DNA from 3 places in the Paraburkholderia kirstenboschensis genome. Region 3 is predicted to be linked to each of the others. Evidence: riboswitches for the same ligand, from Rfam matches in the RefSeq annotation. Region 3 holds a riboswitch; each other region holds the start of a gene.

Region 1 (5,871 bases), on a different replicon from region 3:
TCAGCGCCCGCGGTGCTGCGCGCAAGCAGATTGGGATCTTCCTGCAGATCGCCCGAAAACATCGCAAGCGTTTGCTGTTTGCGCTCCGCTAGCGCGACGACCTGTTCGATGCCATACGGCCAATACGCTTCGCCGCCAAGATGATCGACTACGACAACGCGCGCGTGTTGCAGCACATCTTCGACGTAGAAATCCACCGACGCCGGTTGCCGCAGATAGGTCACGTTTGCGAGGCGCACGCTCGGAAAGCCGTCGCCGAGACGAGGAAACGCACTTGCCAGCAGCGACAGCGTGGTGTCCGCCGAACTGAGCACGACGATATCCGCAGGCCGCTGATCGATACGGATCACGCCTTGCGTATCGTCGACGAAACCGCCCGGCGTGGTGCGCAGCAGATGCATGTGCGCTTACGCCTGCTGCGCCGCGACGCCCGACGCTGGGGCGTTCGACAAGCCCAGCGCCGCGTCGAACGCGCGTTGCAGCGCGGCCTGGTCGAGGTCTTCGCCGATCAGCACGAAGCGGCTTTCGCCCGCCTCGCCGGCTTGCCAGCGTCGGTCGAAATAACTGTCGAAGCGCCGGCCCACGCCTTGAATCACGAGACGCATTGCTGCGCCCGGCAAGGCCGCGAAACCCTTCACACGGTAAATGGTGTTGCTCTGAACGAGCGCTTGCAGCGCGGCGATTACCGCGTCGCGCGACAGCGCGTTTGCATGCACGACCACCGAATCGAACTCATCGTGATGATGATCCGCGTCGTCCGCCGAACCGTGATGGTCGTGGCGCAAATGAATCGTTTCTTCCGAGGCCGCTTCGAGCCCGAACAGCGTGTGCAGATCGAGCTGCCCCATCTGCGCGCGCACGACCTTCACTTGCTGCGGAATCTCTTCGCGTATCAACGCTTCGACCGCGTTCTGACGAGCCTCATCGAGCAGATCTGTTTTATTCAGAATCACCAGATCGGCTGAGGACAATTGATCTTCGAACAACTCGTGCAGCGACGATTCATGATCCAGATTGGGATCGGCTTTGCGCTGCGCGTCGACGGCGAGCGGGTTTTCTGCGAACTGGCCGCTCGCGGCAGCGGGGCCGTCGACCACGGTAATCACCGCATCCACGGTGAAACTGTTTTTGATCTGCGGCCAGTTGAACGCCTGCACGAGAGGCTTCGGCAACGCGAGCCCCGATGTTTCGATCAGCACATGGTCGATCTGCTCACGGCGCTCGACGAGCTTTTCCATCACCGGAAAAAATTCCTCCTGGACCGTGCAGCAGAGGCAGCCGTTCGCGAGTTCATACAATTGCCCTTCTGTTTCGACACCGTTCTCGTCGCAACCGATGCCGCAACCCTTCAGGATTTCGCCGTCAATACCGAGCTCGCCGAACTCGTTGACGATCACCGCGATGCGCTTGCCGCCCGCATGCTGAAGAATGTGCCGCAAGAGCGTGGTCTTGCCGCTGCCGAGAAAGCCCGTGACGATGGTGACGGGGATCTTGCGCATTTGAGTTTGCATCGTGAGGTCCATTCCAGAAGTTGCAGGCGCCGGCCGGCGTAGTGGGCACGCATGAGGTCAAGCGCGCGCCTCTGGCATGAACGACGGCCTTGCTACAACAGGAAAACGCAGAAAACGGGTGTGAGGGCATGAGCGCAGCGCCGCATCCCCGCGACGTTCGCCCTTCGTGTTCCGGCCGGTATCCGGGCTGGCGAAAGCGCCGCTTCCCCTTCCCGAACGAGTGATTTCTCGCCCAGTGGTGATATGCCCACGCGGCCTTGCGCGTGGACATCGAAGCCGGCACTGCGGCGCCATGCGAACGGCCATGACGTCACTTTTCGCTTACCGTTGCGGGGGCAGCACAGGTTGGCCCAAACCGTGACAGGCGGGCGCCCTGTTTCCCGTTTAACTGCATGCGCACGAGCGCGCACACGAGCACCAGAAGTGCGTGCGAGTGTAGGCCCACCGTCTGGCGCCGTCAAGGAAACGCGGGCCCGGCGCGCTTATCGCACGGGCTTCTCGTGTGCTATCGTATGCGCGCGTTTGGTGCCCGCACATGCATTCGCGTGTGCAGTTAAACGGGAAACAGGCAGCGCTCCTGCGCTCAATCTGTGCTGTCCCCGCAACGGTAAGCGACCTGCGGTGCAATGTTCATGCTGCACCGCGCATGCGTTTTCGATGCCACTGTCCGATACATTCGAATGAATGCGGACGGGAAGGCAAAGCGCGTGAGGCCGCCAGCCCGGATACCGGCCAGACGCGGAGGCGGCCGCGCGTTTCACGACGTCACGCCGCCGGCAGCCGGAATCCGCGAGGGACGGATGTGAAGGCGCTGAAGCACGATGCAGCGACCGGGTCCGCACCCGCGCGTGCCGTCGTGCGTGAAGACACCGCTTGAATGACTTCGATCTCCACTCAATTGGGCCCATTCGCGTGCCGCTCCGCATGGTGCGTGTCGGTGTGGCGCGCAACGTCGTTGCCGTGCACGATTAGCGAGCCGCGATGACACGCGCGTGGCTGATCGGCGCAGGTCCCGGCGACGTCGAACTGATGACGCTGAAGGCGACGCGCGCCCTCGCACAAGCCGACGTGATACTCGTCGACGATCTCGTGAATCCCGACGTGCTGCAATTCGCGCGCGCCGATGCGTCAGTTCTCTATGTCGGCAAACGCGGCGGTCATCCGTCGACGCCGCAAGAAGGCATCGTCGCGCAAATGCTCGAGCATCTGCGTGCCGGGCGCAGCGTCGCGCGGCTCAAGGGCGGCGATCCGTTCGTGTTCGGCAGAGGCGGCGAAGAGCAGCAGGCGCTGCATGCCGCAGGTATCGAAGTGGAGATCGTCAGCGGAATCACAGCGGGAATCGCGGCGCCCGCGGCTATCGGCATTCCGGTTACACACCGCGATCACGCGCAAGGCGTGATATTCGTGACCGGCCACGGCGCGGGCAGCAGCGAGCCGGATTGGGCCGCGCTCGCCGCCACCCGCATGACCCTCGTCATCTACATGGGCATGCGGCGGCTGAACGACATCGTCGGCGCATTGCTCGCGGCCGGCATGCGCGCCGACACGCCGTGTGCGGCAATCGAATCGGCCACGCGTCCGGAGCAACGCCATGCACTTTCCACCCTCGGCGAATTTGCCGATGCCGTCGCGCGTGCGGGACTCGGCTCGCCTGCGATCGTGGTGATCGGCGGCGTCGCGTCGCTGGCGCTCGCGCGTGCCGCCGCGGCAAGCTCATCGGATGCGGCGTCTTCGCCGGACGCGAAATGAAAACGCTTAGCGTGGGCATCGGCTGCCGCCTGCATACATCGGCGGACGAAATCGAAACGGCGGTGCGCGCAGCGCTCGGTTCGCACGCCTTCGAAGAGATTGCAACGGTAGCCTCTATTGAAACGAAAGCGGACGAACAGGGCCTGCTGGAATTCTGCGCGCGTCACGGGTTGCCGCTGCAAGTGTTCAACCGCGAGCAGATTGCCGCGATCAGCGTTCACGAACCGTCGGTCGCCGCGCGCGAGCATCTCGGCGTGGACGGCGTGTGCGAACCGTGCGCGTTGCTCGGGGTGGCCGCCGCCCGCACCGCGCGTCTGATCGCTCGCAAAACCGTTTACGCTGGTGTCACCGTGGCGATTGCTTCGACCGAACCCGCACAAGCAGACACTGTCACCATCATCCAACAGGACCTTCCATGAAGACCGATCGCGAATCGCACCAACGCATGACCGAACGCCGGCGCGAAGGCCACGAAAAGAAGCAGGCCAACGCGACCGTCGAAAAGGGTCTGCTGATCGTCAACACCGGCACCGGCAAGGGCAAGACAACCGCCGCCTTCGGCATGGCCGTGCGTGTGCTAGGCCACGGCATGCGCCTTGGCGTCGTGCAGTTCATCAAGGGCGCGCTGCATACGTCGGAGCGCGACTTCCTCGGCGCAATTGCCAACTGCGACTTCGTGACGATGGGCGACGGCTACACCTGGAACACGCAGAACCGCGACGCCGACATCGCCACCGCGCGCAAAGGCTGGGACGAAGCACGCAGGATGATCGAAAGCGGCGATTATCAGATGGTCATCCTCGACGAACTGAACACGGTGCTCAAGTACGAATATTTGCCGCTCGACGAAGTGCTGTCCGTCATCAACGCGCGTCCGGCGATGCTGCATGTGGTCGTGACCGGCCGCCACGCGCCCGACGCGCTGATCGAAGCCGCCGACCTCGTCACCGAGATGCGTATCGTCAAGCATCCGTACCGCGAGCAAGGCGTCAAGGCGCAGCGCGGCGTGGAGTTCTGAAGGTGTCCGCCTGCCCCGCGCTTTTTATCAGCGCGCCCGCGTCGGGTCAAGGCAAGACCACGATTACCGCGGGCCTCGCGCGCTACCATCGGCGACTGGGGCGGCGTGTGCGCGTGTTCAAGACCGGGCCCGACTTTCTCGATCCGATGATCCTCTCGCGCGCAAGCGGCGCGCCTGTGCTGTCGCTCGATCTGTGGATGGTCGGCAGGGACGCCTGCCGCAATCTTCTCGCGCAGGCGGCGGACGAAGCCGACCTGATCCTGATCGAAGGTGTGATGGGTCTCTTCGACGGCACGCCGAGCAGCGCCGATCTCGCGACCGCTTTCGGCGTGCCGGTACTCGCGGTGATTTCGGCCAAGGCGATGGCGCAGACCTTCGGCGCGGTCGCATTCGGCCTCGCCAATTTCCGGCCTCAGGTGCCGTTTCATGGCGTGCTCGCAAACCGCGTCGGCTCCTCGCGTCATGCGCAAATGCTCGAAGAGGCGTTGCCGCCCCCGCTACGCTGGTGCGGGCACATTGCCGCCAGCGACGAAATCGAATTGCCCGATCGCCACCTTGGCTTGCATCAGGCCGCGGAAATCGACGATCTCGACGCGCGTCTGGATCGCGCCGCCGACGCGCTCAGTCATACAGTGCTGGCCGAGTTGCCGCCCGCCGTGGAGTTTGGCCCGCCCACACCGCAAGTACTTCCGCGCCTTCTGCACAACAGAAAAATTGCCATCGCGCGCGATGCCGCTTTCTCGTTCATCTACCCGGCCAACGTCACGCTGCTCGAAGCGCTCGGCGCCCATGTCCACTACTTTTCGCCGCTCGCCGACGAAGCGTTGCCCTCCGACACCGACGCGTTGTATCTGCCCGGCGGATATCCTGAACTGCACGCGGCGGCGCTCGCCGCGAATGCCCGCAGCGCCGCGGCCATCCGCGCGCACGCGGCGGCCGGCAAACCGCTCGTCGCCGAATGCGGCGGCATGCTATATCTGCTCGATATGCTCACCGACACGCAAGGTGTCAGCACGTCGATGCTCGGCCTGCTGCCCGGTCACGCGACGATGCATACACGCTTCACGGGGCTCGGCATGCAACAGATCGACAGCATGCATGGTCCAATGACCGGCCACACGTTTCACTACTCGAAGCTGAGCATGTCGCTCTCGCCGTTGCGTTCAGCCACGCGGCCTCAAGGCGATGCACCGGGCGAGGCTGTATATCGCGTCGGCTCGATTGTCGCGACTTACATGCACGCTTACTGGCCCTCCAACCCGGCCTTCACGGCCGCTCTGTTCAATGGCGAAGCCTTTTAACGAAGCCGACCGCGACGCGGTCTATCGCGCGATTTACGAGCGCCGCGACATGCGCCATTTCGTGCGCGATCCCGTCGATGCCGCGGTATTGCAGCGTCTGCTCGATGCCGCGCATCATGCGCCGAGCGTGGGCTTCATGCAGCCGTGGCGCATCGCGCGCATCACCGATCCCGGCTTGCGTAGCGCCTTGCATGCGAACGTCGAAAGCGAACGGCTTGCCACCGCCGACGCGCTCGGCAAACGCCGCGAAGAGTTCATGAAGCTGAAAGTGGAAGGCATGCTGGAATGCGGA
Region 2 (5,871 bases), on a different replicon from region 3:
GACGCCCTGCACGTTGTTGCGCTGTCATTTATTCAACCTCCGTTGCCAGCGCGTTGACAGCGGCCGCAGCCATCGCACTGCCGCCGCGTCGGCCATGCACGACGACATACGGCACGCCGCGGCTGTTCGCGGCGAGCATCGCTTTCGATTCCGCCGCGCCGACAAAGCCGACCGGGAAGCCCAGAATCAGCGCGGGCTTCGGCGCGCCTGCGTCGAGCATATCGAGCAGATGAAAGAGGGCAGTCGGCGCGTTGCCGATCACGACGACGCTGCAGGCCAGATGCGGGGGCCACAATTCGAGCGCGGCGGCCGAGCGCGTATTGCCGAGTTCGCGAGCGAGCGCGGGCACTCGCTCATGCGTGAGCGTGCAGATCACGTCGTTGTTCGCCGGCAACCGCGCGCGCGTGATGCCTTGCGCGACCATGCCGGCGTCGCAGAGAATCGGCGCGCCTTGCGCGAGCGCCGTGCGGCCTGCTGTGCCGGCATTATCGGAGAACGCGAGATCGTCGATCACATCGACCATCCCGCAAGCGTGGATCACACGCACCGCGAGTTTTTCGAGGTCGGCGGGAATGCGCGACAGGTCGGCTTCGGCGCGGATCGTCGCGAAAGATTGGCGATAGATCTCCTGACCGTCGCGAATGTAATCAAGCATCGGTGTCACTCATGTGTCGCTTCGGACAAGGCGCGCGAGCGTATCGGCGGCCTGTTCGACTGTCAGTTGGCGCGCGACGCATTGACCGAAGCCGGGGCCCTGGTCGCGTCGGAAAAGGTCGTAGATGCCGGGCGCCGCGGCGAGCAGCGTGTACGGTGCGCAATGCGCGGCTGCACACGAGCGCGGACAACCGCTCAAATGCACGTCGACGCCGGCCGGCAGGCGCTTCGCGAGAGCCAATGCATCGGCTTTGGTATCCGCGAGGCTTTTCGCGCAGCCGGTGGAACCGGCGCACGCGATCAGGCGTGTCATGGCATCGGCGGAATCGCATGCGAGGCCCAGCGCGTTCAGCGCCGCAAGCACCGCGGGCACTGCGGGCGTTCGGATGTCGGGCAGCAATACGCTTTGCCACGGCGTGATGCGCAGCGTGCCGTCGCCGTGTTGTTGCGCGAGTGCGGCGAGGCCGTGCAGTGTGGCCGCGTCGATGCGGCCGAGCGGCGGCTGACCGCCGGCATGCCAAGTATCCGCGACGCGTTGCGTGTGTGCGCCGAGGCGCAATGAAGCATCGGCGGTCGTGCTGCGGCGCCAGTCGGCGAGCGTCGCGTCGCGTGTCAATGGAAAATCCACGTACGTTTGTGCATGCTGCAATATTGCGTCCGCCGAATGCGTGTCGAGCAGATGGCGCATACGCGTGGCGTCGGCAGCGGCAAGATCGAGAAACGTATGCAGCAGCGCGCGCACGAGCGCCGGAACTTGCGAGGGCAGTACCGAGGCCAACGCGCCTGTCGCATCCGCATGCGGTTTTTCAGACGAGCCCTCAGCTTTGCCTGATGATGGTGACGGCGATGTCGAGTTCCCGCCGATGTGCGTGTTCGCGCTCGCGCTTGCATCAACGGACGGGCAGCCCGCAAGTCCAAATATGAAGCGCACGTCACCGCCAGAATCTTGCGCCGCCGCGAGCCACACGTCATGCGGGTGGTCCACTCTTGCGAGCCGCTCGCCGCCGTCGAGCAACAACGCGAATTTCGGCGATAGCGCCGCGAAACGCGCTTCGCTTTGCAGCAGCGCGAGAAGCGCGGTGCACAGAGGTCTGGTGTCGAACAGTGCGGACGGGTCGCGTCCCGCAGTCGGGCTGATCATGACGTTGCGCACGTCGTCAGCAGCGGATGCTTTGAGTGCGTGCGCGTTTCGATCTCCATCGTGATCGTCTGCGGCGGAATCGGTCGGCGCTGCACCGCCCATTCCTGCAGAGCCGCTTGCAGCGCTCGGTCCGAGCCCCGCATCGAGTAGCGCGGCAACAAGCGCAGCTTCATGTCCGGCACGAACGCCGCGCAACTGCAGATTCGCGCGATTCGTCAGTTCGATTGCGCCCGCCGCATGCTGCGCGCTCGCATTCGCGATTGCCTCGGCCTGAGCCGCGCTCAACTCGCCGCCTGGCAGCTTGATCCGGCAGATGCCGCCATCGCGCGCGGCGACGATCCGCAGCAGGCCCGGACACGCCGAGGGCCGCAGCGCAGATGCCGCGTCAGGCAAGACGGTGGAGGGCGAAGCTGGATTCAAGACGGACACCGGGTTAGCGTCGCGCGACGGCCCGAGCAAGCGATCAAGCGGCATTGCTGCGGCATCGGTACACCCCGCCCGATGTTGGCTGGCACGAACAGTCTCGCCGGCAGGTCTCCTGGCTGGCAGGTCGTCGTCCGCCGCGGCCTTCCCGGTTGAACCAGTGGCGCCAAGCGCAGGCGGACTCGCTGCATACAGTTGCGGGGGCAGCCACAGCGGCAATGTTCCCGCTGTGTTCCCTGTTAGGCCCCGAAGGGCACCGGCGGCTGTATTATGCCTTTTTTCGGATAGCACAACGAGGCTGGACGCTTTGACCGGCGTGGCGCAGTGCATTGTTTGAGATACAAAATGAGGAAGGGTGCATGTCGGCGTGGCTGACGGTGGTGGGCATAGGCGATGACGGCTTCGCCGGTTTGGGGCGGCCCGCGCGGCGTGCGTTGCTCGAAGCGTCGGTGATTTACGGCGGCGAACGTCATCTGTCGATGTTGCCCGCGCGGCTGGCCGCGCGCCGCGCCGCGTGGCCGCGCCCGTTCGATCTCGCGCCGCTGCTGGCCGAGCGCGGCGGCTCCGTGTGCGTGCTGGCGAGCGGCGATCCGATGCTGTTCGGCGTCGGCGCGACGCTGGCTAGACAGTTGCCGGCCGACGAACTGCGCGTGTTGCCCGCGCCGTCGTCGTTATCGCTCGCTGCCGCGCGGCTCGGCTGGCCGTTGCAGGACGTGGCCACCGTGTCGCTGGTTGGGCGGCCGCTGCCCACCTTGAACGCTTGTTTGCACGACGGCGCCCGCGTGTTCGTGCTCAGCGCGGACGGGCGCACACCCGCCGCGCTCGCCGATCTGCTGAACGCGCGCGGTTTCGGCGCAACACGGATGACCGTGCTAGAACATCTTGGCGGCGACGACGAGCGGCACATCGACGGCCGCGCGGATCAATGGTCCGCGGGCGATGTCGCCGCGCTGAATCTGGTCGCGCTCGAATGCCGCGCCACCGAAGGCGCGCCGCGTCTGCCGCTCACCTGCGGCTTGCCGGACGACGCGTTTCGTCACGACGGCCAGCTCACCAAACGCGATGTGCGAGCGATCACGCTCGCGCGACTCGCGCCGACGCCCGGCGAATTGTTGTGGGACGTGGGTGCGGGGAGCGGCTCGATCGGCATCGAATGGATGCGCGCGCATCCGACTTGCCGGGCGATCGCGATCGAAGGGCACGCGGAGCGTCAGCGCTTCATCGAGCACAATCGCGATGCGTTGGGCGTGCCTGGACTGCAGCTCGTGGCGGGCCGTGCGCCGCAAGCGCTCGAAGGGTTGGCCGCGCCGCACGCGGTGTTTATCGGCGGAGGCGTGACGGTGCCGGACGTGCTTGAAACGTGCTGGGAAAATTTGCGCGACGGCGGCCGGCTGGTTGCGAATGCGGTCACGTTGCAAGGCGAGGCGGCGCTCGCAGCATGGCGCGACAAATATGGCGGCACGCTCACGCGAATCGCGCTTTCGGACGCTCAACCGCTCGGCGGATTCGATACGTGGCGGCAGGCGCTGCCGATCACCTTGTTCGACGTGGTGAAGCGTTGCGCTGCCGATGGTGCCCAGAGTGTTGTTGGCTACCCCAACGCTGCTTCACCGGCGTGACGCTAATGCGCGACGAAACGCCCGAACAACCCGCGCCGCTGCGCAGCGGCTACACGACCGGCAGTTGCGCAACCGCGACGTCGCTGGCGGCGGCCCGTCTGCTGCTCGCGGGTGTGGTCAGCGAGGTAGCCGAAATCGTGTTGCCCAAAGGCCAGCATGTGCCGATGCCGCTCGTCTTCTGCCGGCTGACCGATGACGGCGCAGAAGCCGGCACGATCAAGGATGCCGGCGACGATCCCGACGTCACGCACGGCGCTGTGGTGTTCGCGCGCGTGCGTCTGGTCCCCGGGCCAGGCGTTGTGTTCCGAGCCGGACCGGGCGTGGGCACGGTGACGCGCGCGGGGCTGACGCTCGCCGTCGGCGAGCCGGCGATCAACCCGGTGCCGCGCAAAATGATGAGCGAGCATCTTGCAGAACTCGCCAGCGAGCATGCATATGGCGGCGGCTTCGAAGTGACCATTGGCGTTGAAGACGGCGAAGCGCTTGCGCTCAAGACGATGAACCCGCGGCTCGGGATTGTGGGCGGCCTGTCGATATTGGGCACGACCGGCATCGTGCGGCCGTTTTCGTGCTCGGCTTATATTGCGTCGATTCATCAGGGCATCGACGTTGCGCGCGCTAACGGCTACACGCATCTTGCCGCGTGCACAGGCAATGCGAGCGAAGACGCGATGCGCTCACACTACGGATTACCCGACATTGCACTGATCGAAATGGGCGACTTCGTCGGCGCGGTGCTCAAGCATATGAAGCGCGCGCCGGTCGAGCGCCTCAGTATTTGCGGCGGCTTCGGCAAGCTGAGCAAGCTCGCGGCGGGCCATCTCGATCTGCATAGCCGCAACTCGAGCATCGATCTGCAACGGCTCGCCGAATGGGCCGCCGAACAGGGTGCGAACGACGCGCTGCAATCCGCAATTCGCGCAGCCAATACGAGCCAGCAAGCGGTCGCGCTAGCGCATGCGGAGCAGGTGCCGCTCGGCGATATCGTCTGCGCGCACGCGCTTGCCGTCGCACGCGAAATCGTGCCGCCGCAGGTGAACGTCGAGATGTTTGCAATCGACCGCGCGGGCAAGCTGATCGGAGTCGCGCGATGACGAGAGTCCTGCTGCTCGGCGGCACCGGCGACGCATTGCGGATCGCCCGGCAGCTCACTTCCCGCGACGTGTACAGTCTCGCGGGACTCGGCAAGGTGCCCGACGATCTGCCATGCAGCGTGCGGGTCGGCGGCTTTGGCGGCAGCGAAGGCATGGCGCGATACATCGCAGATGAAGACATCGGCCTCGTGATCGATGCGACGCATCCTTACGCGGCGCAGATCAGCGCGAACGCAGTGAAGGCGGCTCGTCACGCGCGGGTGCCGTGCTGGGCGCTGCGTCGACCGGCGTGGCAGCCGCGTGCCGGCGACGACTGGCGCATCGTCGGCGGCTGGGACGAACTCACAACGGCGCTCGCGCCATTCAGGCGGCCGCTCTTCACGCTCGGACGCGAACCGCTCTCGCATCTCGACGAAATTCCCGCGCATCAATTCTGGCTTGTGCGCTGTCTCGACTCGCACGCAGACACGGAACGCTCCCGCATACTCGCGGCGCGCGGACCGTTTACGCTCGAAGGCGAGCGTGCGCTGTTCGCGTTGCAACGCGTCGACGTCGTGGTCAGCAAAAATAGCGGTGGCAGCGCGACTGAGGCCAAGCTCGAAGTCGCACGTGAGCGCCGCTTGCCCGTCGTGATGCTGCGTCGGCCGTCATTGCCCGCAGCGGATCGTGAATTCGAAAGCGTGGCGGAGTTGCTCGAAGCGCTGCATCTGTCAGTTTGAGTCGTCCGTTTGAATCATGGAGTATTGAATGACGGTGTTTTTTATCGGCGCCGGTCCCGGCGATCCGGAACTGATCACGGTGAAGGGGCAGCGTCTCGTGCGCAGTTGTCCCGTGATTCTGTATGCGGGTTCTTTAGTGCCGGCTGCAGTGCTCGAAGGGCATTCGGCGGTGCAGGTTGTGAACACGGCCGAACTCGACCTCGATAACATCGTGGCGTTAC
Region 3 (5,871 bases):
CCGCGAGCTTCGACGCCGCGGCGAAGTCGTGCGACTCGAGCACGACCTCCGTGCGGCCGCGCCATGCGGAGATGCGGCCATCGCGATCAGTGGACGGATAAATCGAGAACGAACCGGTGCGTGCGGTCACGCCGCTCACGCCTTTGGCTTTTTGCAATGCCGAATCGGCGCGCTGGTTCAGCGTTGACGTAAGCGCCGACGGATCGCTCGCTTCCTGCTCGTAAAAGAGCGTGATCTCGACGACGTCTTGAGGCACTTCCGCGCTGGCCTGCGCGTTCAGCGATAGCACGCCCGCCGGTTGATAGGGCGCGACGCTCTGCGCGCGTGCGATAGCGGGCGTGAGCACGAGGGCTGCAGGCGCGGCGCAGACAAGCGCGAAAGCGAGTGCACGTGCGGTGTTTTTCATCTGTGTGGAACTCCTTGCTTGAACAGGGTTGCGCACGATCGGACAGGCGCGATGCAACGGCACGGCGCTTCGTGCGCCGTTGGTAGTCCGTTTGCAAGTGCGTTAGGCGCTTGTAACCTGAGCTTGGTTCCCCAATTTAACCGTGCTATGAGCATCGGTTGGCCACATCGCTCGCGGGGCTCTTGCAGCGAGCACTGGCGAACTCAAGCGAGTTGCTTCGTAATGAAACGCCACTCGGCTTCTGTAACCGGCGTGATGGACAGACGGTTGCCTCTCGCAAGCACGCGCATGTCTTTCAGCTCTTCGTGCTCGCGCAACGCGGCGAGCGGAATCAACGGAATCTTCTTCTTGAAGACGACATCGACGAGAAGCCAGCGCGGCGTTTCCTGCGACGACTTGGGATCGTAGTAAGGACTCTTCTTGTCGAACTGAGTCGGGTCCGGGTAAGCGGTGGACGCCACCTCAGCGATCCCGGCGATGCCAGGCTCGGGACAACTCGAGTGATAGAACAGCACGCCGTCGCCGACCTGCATCGCGTCGCGCATGAAGTTGCGCGCCTGATAGTTGCGCACACCGGTCCACGGCAACGTACGGTGCGGTGCGTTGGCAAGATGGTCGATGCTTGCTTCGTCCGGTTCGGACTTCATTAGCCAGTAGCGCATGAATCGAAGGGAACGTTAAGGTTGGAAAACCCGGGAGCACAAACAAAAACGGCACCGGACCGTAGTCCGATGCCGTTCCAAATAAGGTCCCCGCCTTGGCCGCTAGGCCGGCATCCTGAACCGGGGGTTCAGAATTGGTCGCAGTTAGCAGCACTTCGGGTACATCAGACAGAGTGACGCGCACGCCCGTGCTACAAATTTCCGCAACCGTGCACATGGCATTGGTTCAAGGAATATATGACCTTGGCGAACCAGGCAGGGAAGCTAAACCGATCAAGCTAAAACTATTCAGGTGAAACGTTTGCCGAGTGTTACATCGTGGATGCTCTCACGCGCTTTGCTCAGCTACTTCCTGAGCCACCTGGTTGAATCAGCAGCCGACCCGAGGACCAGCCACCTTCACTTGCAAACCGCCTTGCAAACTTGCTGCTTACTGCATGGTGTACTGCTCGATCACAGTACCCAGTTGTTCGTTCATTCGATGCATTGTACGCCGGATTTCTTCGGCGGGAAATGCTTCTCCGTGACGCACGCTCGATTGCAGCTTAAGCAGTTCCGATGCCAGCGACAGCGCGGCCATGACAGCAATACGATCCGTGCCGCGCACGTTGCTGTTATTGCGGATCTTCGACATTTCAGCGTCGACTCGCGCGACTGCTTCAAGCAGCGCGCCTTCCGTTTCCGGCGAGCAGGCAAGACGATAGGGCACGCCGAGAATCGATACTTCGATCTGCTTGGTGGTCATGCATTTTCTCCGTGGCGAGTGGCGTCGCTCTCCGCTTCGACTTCATGCTGAGCGGGCTCGAGCAGATCGAGCTGGTTGTCCGGCTCGTTGTGCCCGCGAGCACGCGGCAATTTTTCGAGGATCGCATTGAGCCGCACTTGAGCGTCGTCGATCTTGGCCGACAGCGCGTCGCGCTCCGCTTGCAGTGCATCGCGTTCCTCGCGCACCATGGCAAGTTCCGTGCGCGTGGCTTCTGCCTCGGCGCGCGACTGGGCGAGCTGCTCTTCGAGCGCGACTCGCGCTTCGTTGTGGCGCTGGCTGATCGCAATCAGCTTGCCGATATTCTGTGAAAGTGTTTCGAGTTCGGTGAGCATGTGCTGCGTCCTCTAAAGACCTCGCATTTTAGCGCGGAATGCCGCACGTTCCGACATTTGTCTCGTTTCGAGACGTAACAACACCGCTTTATGCAGGCTTTTTTCGACTGAAGAAGAAAAAGTACTCGTGTGTCACAGATCGCGTCGGACAATACTCCGCCCCTGTCCGAATCAATCGCTGTCGTGACCCGCATTCTTGACTGGCCCCGAGGCCGCTCATAAACTGGCCGCACTCTGGTGCCCGCGCGCGCATTTCATTGCGCGCGCAGTTAAACGGGAAGCAGGGCGCGCCGTTCACCAGAACGCGCGAACCTGCGCTGCCCCCGCAACGGTAAGCGACCGCATTCGCTTTGCACTTCGTGCTTTGCAGTTCGCGTTTGCAGTTCGATCCCCATCGCGTGTTCCGGTTCAACATGCGAGTGTGCCACTGCGCGTCACGCGTGGGAAGGCGGGATCGGGCGTCGTCAGCCCGGATACCGGCCAGAGGGAGAGGCGCGCGCCTGCGAAATGTCATGTCAAAAGCGCTCGCGCCTCGTTACGCGACGGCCTGCGGGGAAGCGGGCCGCGCACGCCATCCACGGGAAATCTCACTTCATGCTGTCCCCTATCGCCCGCGCGGCGTTGCTCGCATTTGCAGGGCTGCCGCAGCTCGCGCATGCGCAAGCCGCCGACAGTTCGTCTGCGCCGTCGCATGCAGTCGCACCGATCGCATCAGCCGCTACAAGCGCTATAAACGCTACAAGCCCTGCATCCACCGCAATCGCCGATTCTTCGCCTGATGTTTTGTCGCCCGTCGTCGTCACCGCCGAGCGCGGACCTCAAGCGCTCGCCGATACGATCCCGCAAACGTCGCTATTCGATCAGCAGGACATTGCCGACACCACCGCAACCGATCTGCCAGGTCTGCTGCAACTCGCGCCCGGCGCGCAAATCTCGCGCACAGGTGGCCCCGGTTCGACAGCGAGCCTGTACTTGCGCGGCGCGTCGTCGACGCAATCGCTGGTTCTCATCGACGGTGTGCGCGTCGATTCCGTGAGTCTCGGTGCCGCGCAAATCGCGCAGATTCCGCTCGATCAGGTAGACCATGTCGAAGTCGTGAACGGCAATGTGTCGGCGTTGTATGGCTCCGGCGCGATCGGAGGCGTGGTCCAGGTGTTCACGAAAGACGGCGGCGATCACCCGCCGCGTTTCAATTTCTCCGTGGGCTACGGCAGCTACCATACGCAGACGCAACAGGTCGGCGCGAACGGCGCATTGGACAAGGACGGCCGCACGACCTTCAACATCTCGCTCGCGCGTTCGAAAGACGACGGCTTTTCCGCGCTCGATCCTCAACAGGCGCCGAATGCGAACCCCAATGCGAACGGCTATCTGAACGAAAGCATCTCGGCTTCGCTGCGCCATAAGTTCACCGACAAGTGGGACGCGGGCGTCCGCTATCTCCAGTCGAACGGCAACAACAGCTACGACAATGCGTACGGCGAGCCGACCGATCTGAACAATCTGTACACGATAGTGCGTCAGTTGTCCGCATTCGCGAACGGCAAGCTAACCGATTGGTGGACCACGCACTTCATCGTTGCGCAAGGCGACGACCGCAGCGTCTCGAACACCAACGGTCTGTATAACGGCCGCTTCGACACGGACAATCGCCAGTACACCTGGCAGAACGATTTCGCGCTGGCCGCGCAGCAGAAACTGCAAGTCGGCTACGAGCATCTGGACCAGAGCCTCGAGTCGGATACGTTTGCCGCACCCACTCGCCATGTCGACTCGGGCTTCGCCGGTTATACGGCGCGCTTCGGGCGCAACCAGATCCAGGCCAACCTGCGGCGCGACCAGTACTCCGATTTCGGCGGAGCGAACAGTTACTATCTCGGCTATGGCTTCGACATCACGTCGCGTTGGAAGCTAAGCGCAAGCTATTCTGATTCGTTTCGCGCGCCGAGCTTCGACGATCTGTACTATCCGCTGAGCGGCAATCCGTCGATCCAGCCGGAGCGCAGTCATTCGATCGAAGCAGCGTTGCAGTACGCGTCCAATGCGCTCGGCGTGATGCGTTTGAGTGCTTTCCAGACGCGTTATTCGAATCTGATCGACTATGAGCAGGTGACGCCCGGGATCTATCTGGCCGAAAACGTGGGTCATGCAAAAGTGCAGGGACTCGAAGGATCGTGGAGCGGACATGTCGGCAAGACCGACGTGCGCGCGTCGGTGACGCTGCAAAATCCGGTCGACCTGGACAACGATACTGACCTCGTGCGGCGCGCGCGGCGTTTCGCGTCGCTGACGGTGAATCGCAGTATTGCAGGATGGCGCGTGGGCGGCGAGTGGATCGTGAGCGGCCCGCGCGAAGACAGCAGCGGCAAGCTCGGCGGCTACGGTGTCGTGAACCTGGCCGCGCGCTACAACGTCACGAAGGCATGGCACGTGGCCGCGCAAATCCAGAATCTGTTCAACAAGGACTATGAAACGGCCTACTCGTATAACTCGCCGCGGCGCGGTGCATATGTCACGGTCGGCTGGCAGCAGCAGTGATGCCGGCGCCATGCTGAGAGCGCGCCGATGAGCCGTCACGCGGGTTCAATGCCCGCCACGCTTCAGGCGATGACTGCGAAGCGCGCCGCCGCGATCTGGCTCGTGCTTGCTGTCGCCGCGCTTGCCGTGCTGATGGCGTCGCTCGCATTGGGCAGCGTGGCGCTGGCGCCCGCGCGCGTGATCGAGGCGCTTTCGCCGCTGCATGCGGGCGCGTCCGACGCAAACTCTGCCGATCTCGCCGGCGAGATCGTGCGCACGCTGCGTTTGCCTCGCGCGTTGGCCGGTTTTGCTTGCGGCGCATTGCTCGCATTGGCTGGCGCGCTGCTGCAGGTGTTGTTGCGCAATCCACTCGCTGAGCCCTACGTATTAGGCGTATCGGGCGGCGCCGCAACTTTCGCGCTCATCGCGATGAGCGCCGGTTGCGCGTGGTGGCTCGTCGATGCGTCGGCATTCGCGGGCGCATTCGTATCCATTCTTCTATTGCTCGGCCTTGCGCGTCGCGAGTTGTGGCGCGGCGAACCGCAGGACACGTCGCCGCGCCTGCTGTTGACTGGCGCCGTGATCGCGGCAGGCTGGGGCGCGTTGATTACCTTGCTGCTCAATCTCGCGCCCGACAATCGTTTGCGCGGCATGTTGTTCTGGCTTACCGGCGACCTCAATGGCAATGCGCTGCCGTGGACCGCGCTCGTCGCGCTGGTCGTCGTGCTGATTGCAATCGTGCCCGTTGCGCCGCGCCTGAATGTGCTGTTGCGAGGCGACGCTGCCGCGCAGGCATTGGGCGTTGCGGTAATGCCGTTGCGGCTTCGCGTGTATCTCGCGGCCTCGCTCGCCGCGGCCGCAGCCGTGACGACGGCGGGCACCATCGGCTTTGTCGGGCTCGTGGTGCCGCACATGTTGCGGCTCGCGTTCGGCAACGACCAACGTATGCTGCTGCCCGCCGCGGCGCTCGGCGGCGGCGTCGCGGTAATGGGCGCCGACCTGATCGCGCGGCTTGTGATCGCGCCGGCACAACTGCCGGTCGGCGTCATCACGTCGATCATCGGCGTGCCGGTGTTTCTCTGGATGCTGCTGCGCGCCCGCCGATGATGCCCATTAACAACCTCGCGCAGCCCACGCTCAGCGCACAGCGCGTGAGCTTGCGTGCGGGCGCGCGCACGTTGCTCGACG

The links. A riboswitch is a leader RNA that binds a small molecule or an ion and turns the genes downstream of it on or off. The one in region 3 is predicted to bind cobalamin.
Region 1: another riboswitch for cobalamin. It lies ahead of cobA (uroporphyrinogen-III C-methyltransferase); the one in region 3 lies ahead of RW095_RS39430 (TonB-dependent receptor domain-containing protein).
Region 2: another riboswitch for cobalamin. It lies ahead of RW095_RS21075 (oxidoreductase); the one in region 3 lies ahead of RW095_RS39430 (TonB-dependent receptor domain-containing protein).

Annotation. Positions count from the first base shown of each region.
Region 1 is NZ_CP136512.1:12,198-18,068, forward strand. It holds gene cobN (cobaltochelatase subunit CobN) at 1-401, opposite strand, end outside; gene cobW (cobalamin biosynthesis protein CobW) at 408-1,511, opposite strand; cobalamin riboswitch at 1,668-1,948, opposite strand; cobalamin riboswitch at 2,018-2,262, shown strand; gene cobA (uroporphyrinogen-III C-methyltransferase) at 2,493-3,260, shown strand; gene RW095_RS08725 (cobalamin biosynthesis protein) at 3,257-3,679, shown strand; gene cobO (cob(I)yrinic acid a,c-diamide adenosyltransferase) at 3,676-4,278, shown strand; gene RW095_RS08735 (cobyrinate a,c-diamide synthase) at 4,281-5,579, shown strand; gene bluB (5,6-dimethylbenzimidazole synthase) at 5,563-5,871, shown strand, end outside.
Region 2 is NZ_CP136512.1:2,701,187-2,707,057, forward strand. It holds gene RW095_RS21065 (precorrin-2 C(20)-methyltransferase) at 1-28, opposite strand, end outside; gene RW095_RS21070 (precorrin-8X methylmutase) at 29-655, opposite strand; gene RW095_RS21075 (oxidoreductase) at 665-2,224, opposite strand; cobalamin riboswitch at 2,307-2,494, opposite strand; gene cbiE (precorrin-6y C5,15-methyltransferase (decarboxylating) subunit CbiE) at 2,578-3,837, shown strand; gene RW095_RS21085 (cobalt-precorrin-5B (C(1))-methyltransferase) at 3,843-4,931, shown strand; gene RW095_RS21090 (cobalt-precorrin-6A reductase) at 4,928-5,650, shown strand; gene cobM (precorrin-4 C(11)-methyltransferase) at 5,679-5,871, shown strand, end outside.
Region 3 is NZ_CP136513.1:3,732,629-3,738,499, forward strand. It holds gene RW095_RS39405 (SIMPL domain-containing protein) at 1-406, opposite strand, end outside; gene RW095_RS39410 (EVE domain-containing protein) at 610-1,068, opposite strand; RNA gene ssrS (6S RNA) at 1,152-1,333, opposite strand; gene RW095_RS39420 (cell division protein ZapA) at 1,499-1,813, opposite strand; gene RW095_RS39425 (ATPase) at 1,810-2,166, opposite strand; cobalamin riboswitch at 2,385-2,665, shown strand; gene RW095_RS39430 (TonB-dependent receptor domain-containing protein) at 2,761-4,704, shown strand; gene RW095_RS39435 (FecCD family ABC transporter permease) at 4,732-5,790, shown strand; gene RW095_RS39440 (ABC transporter ATP-binding protein) at 5,787-5,871, shown strand, end outside.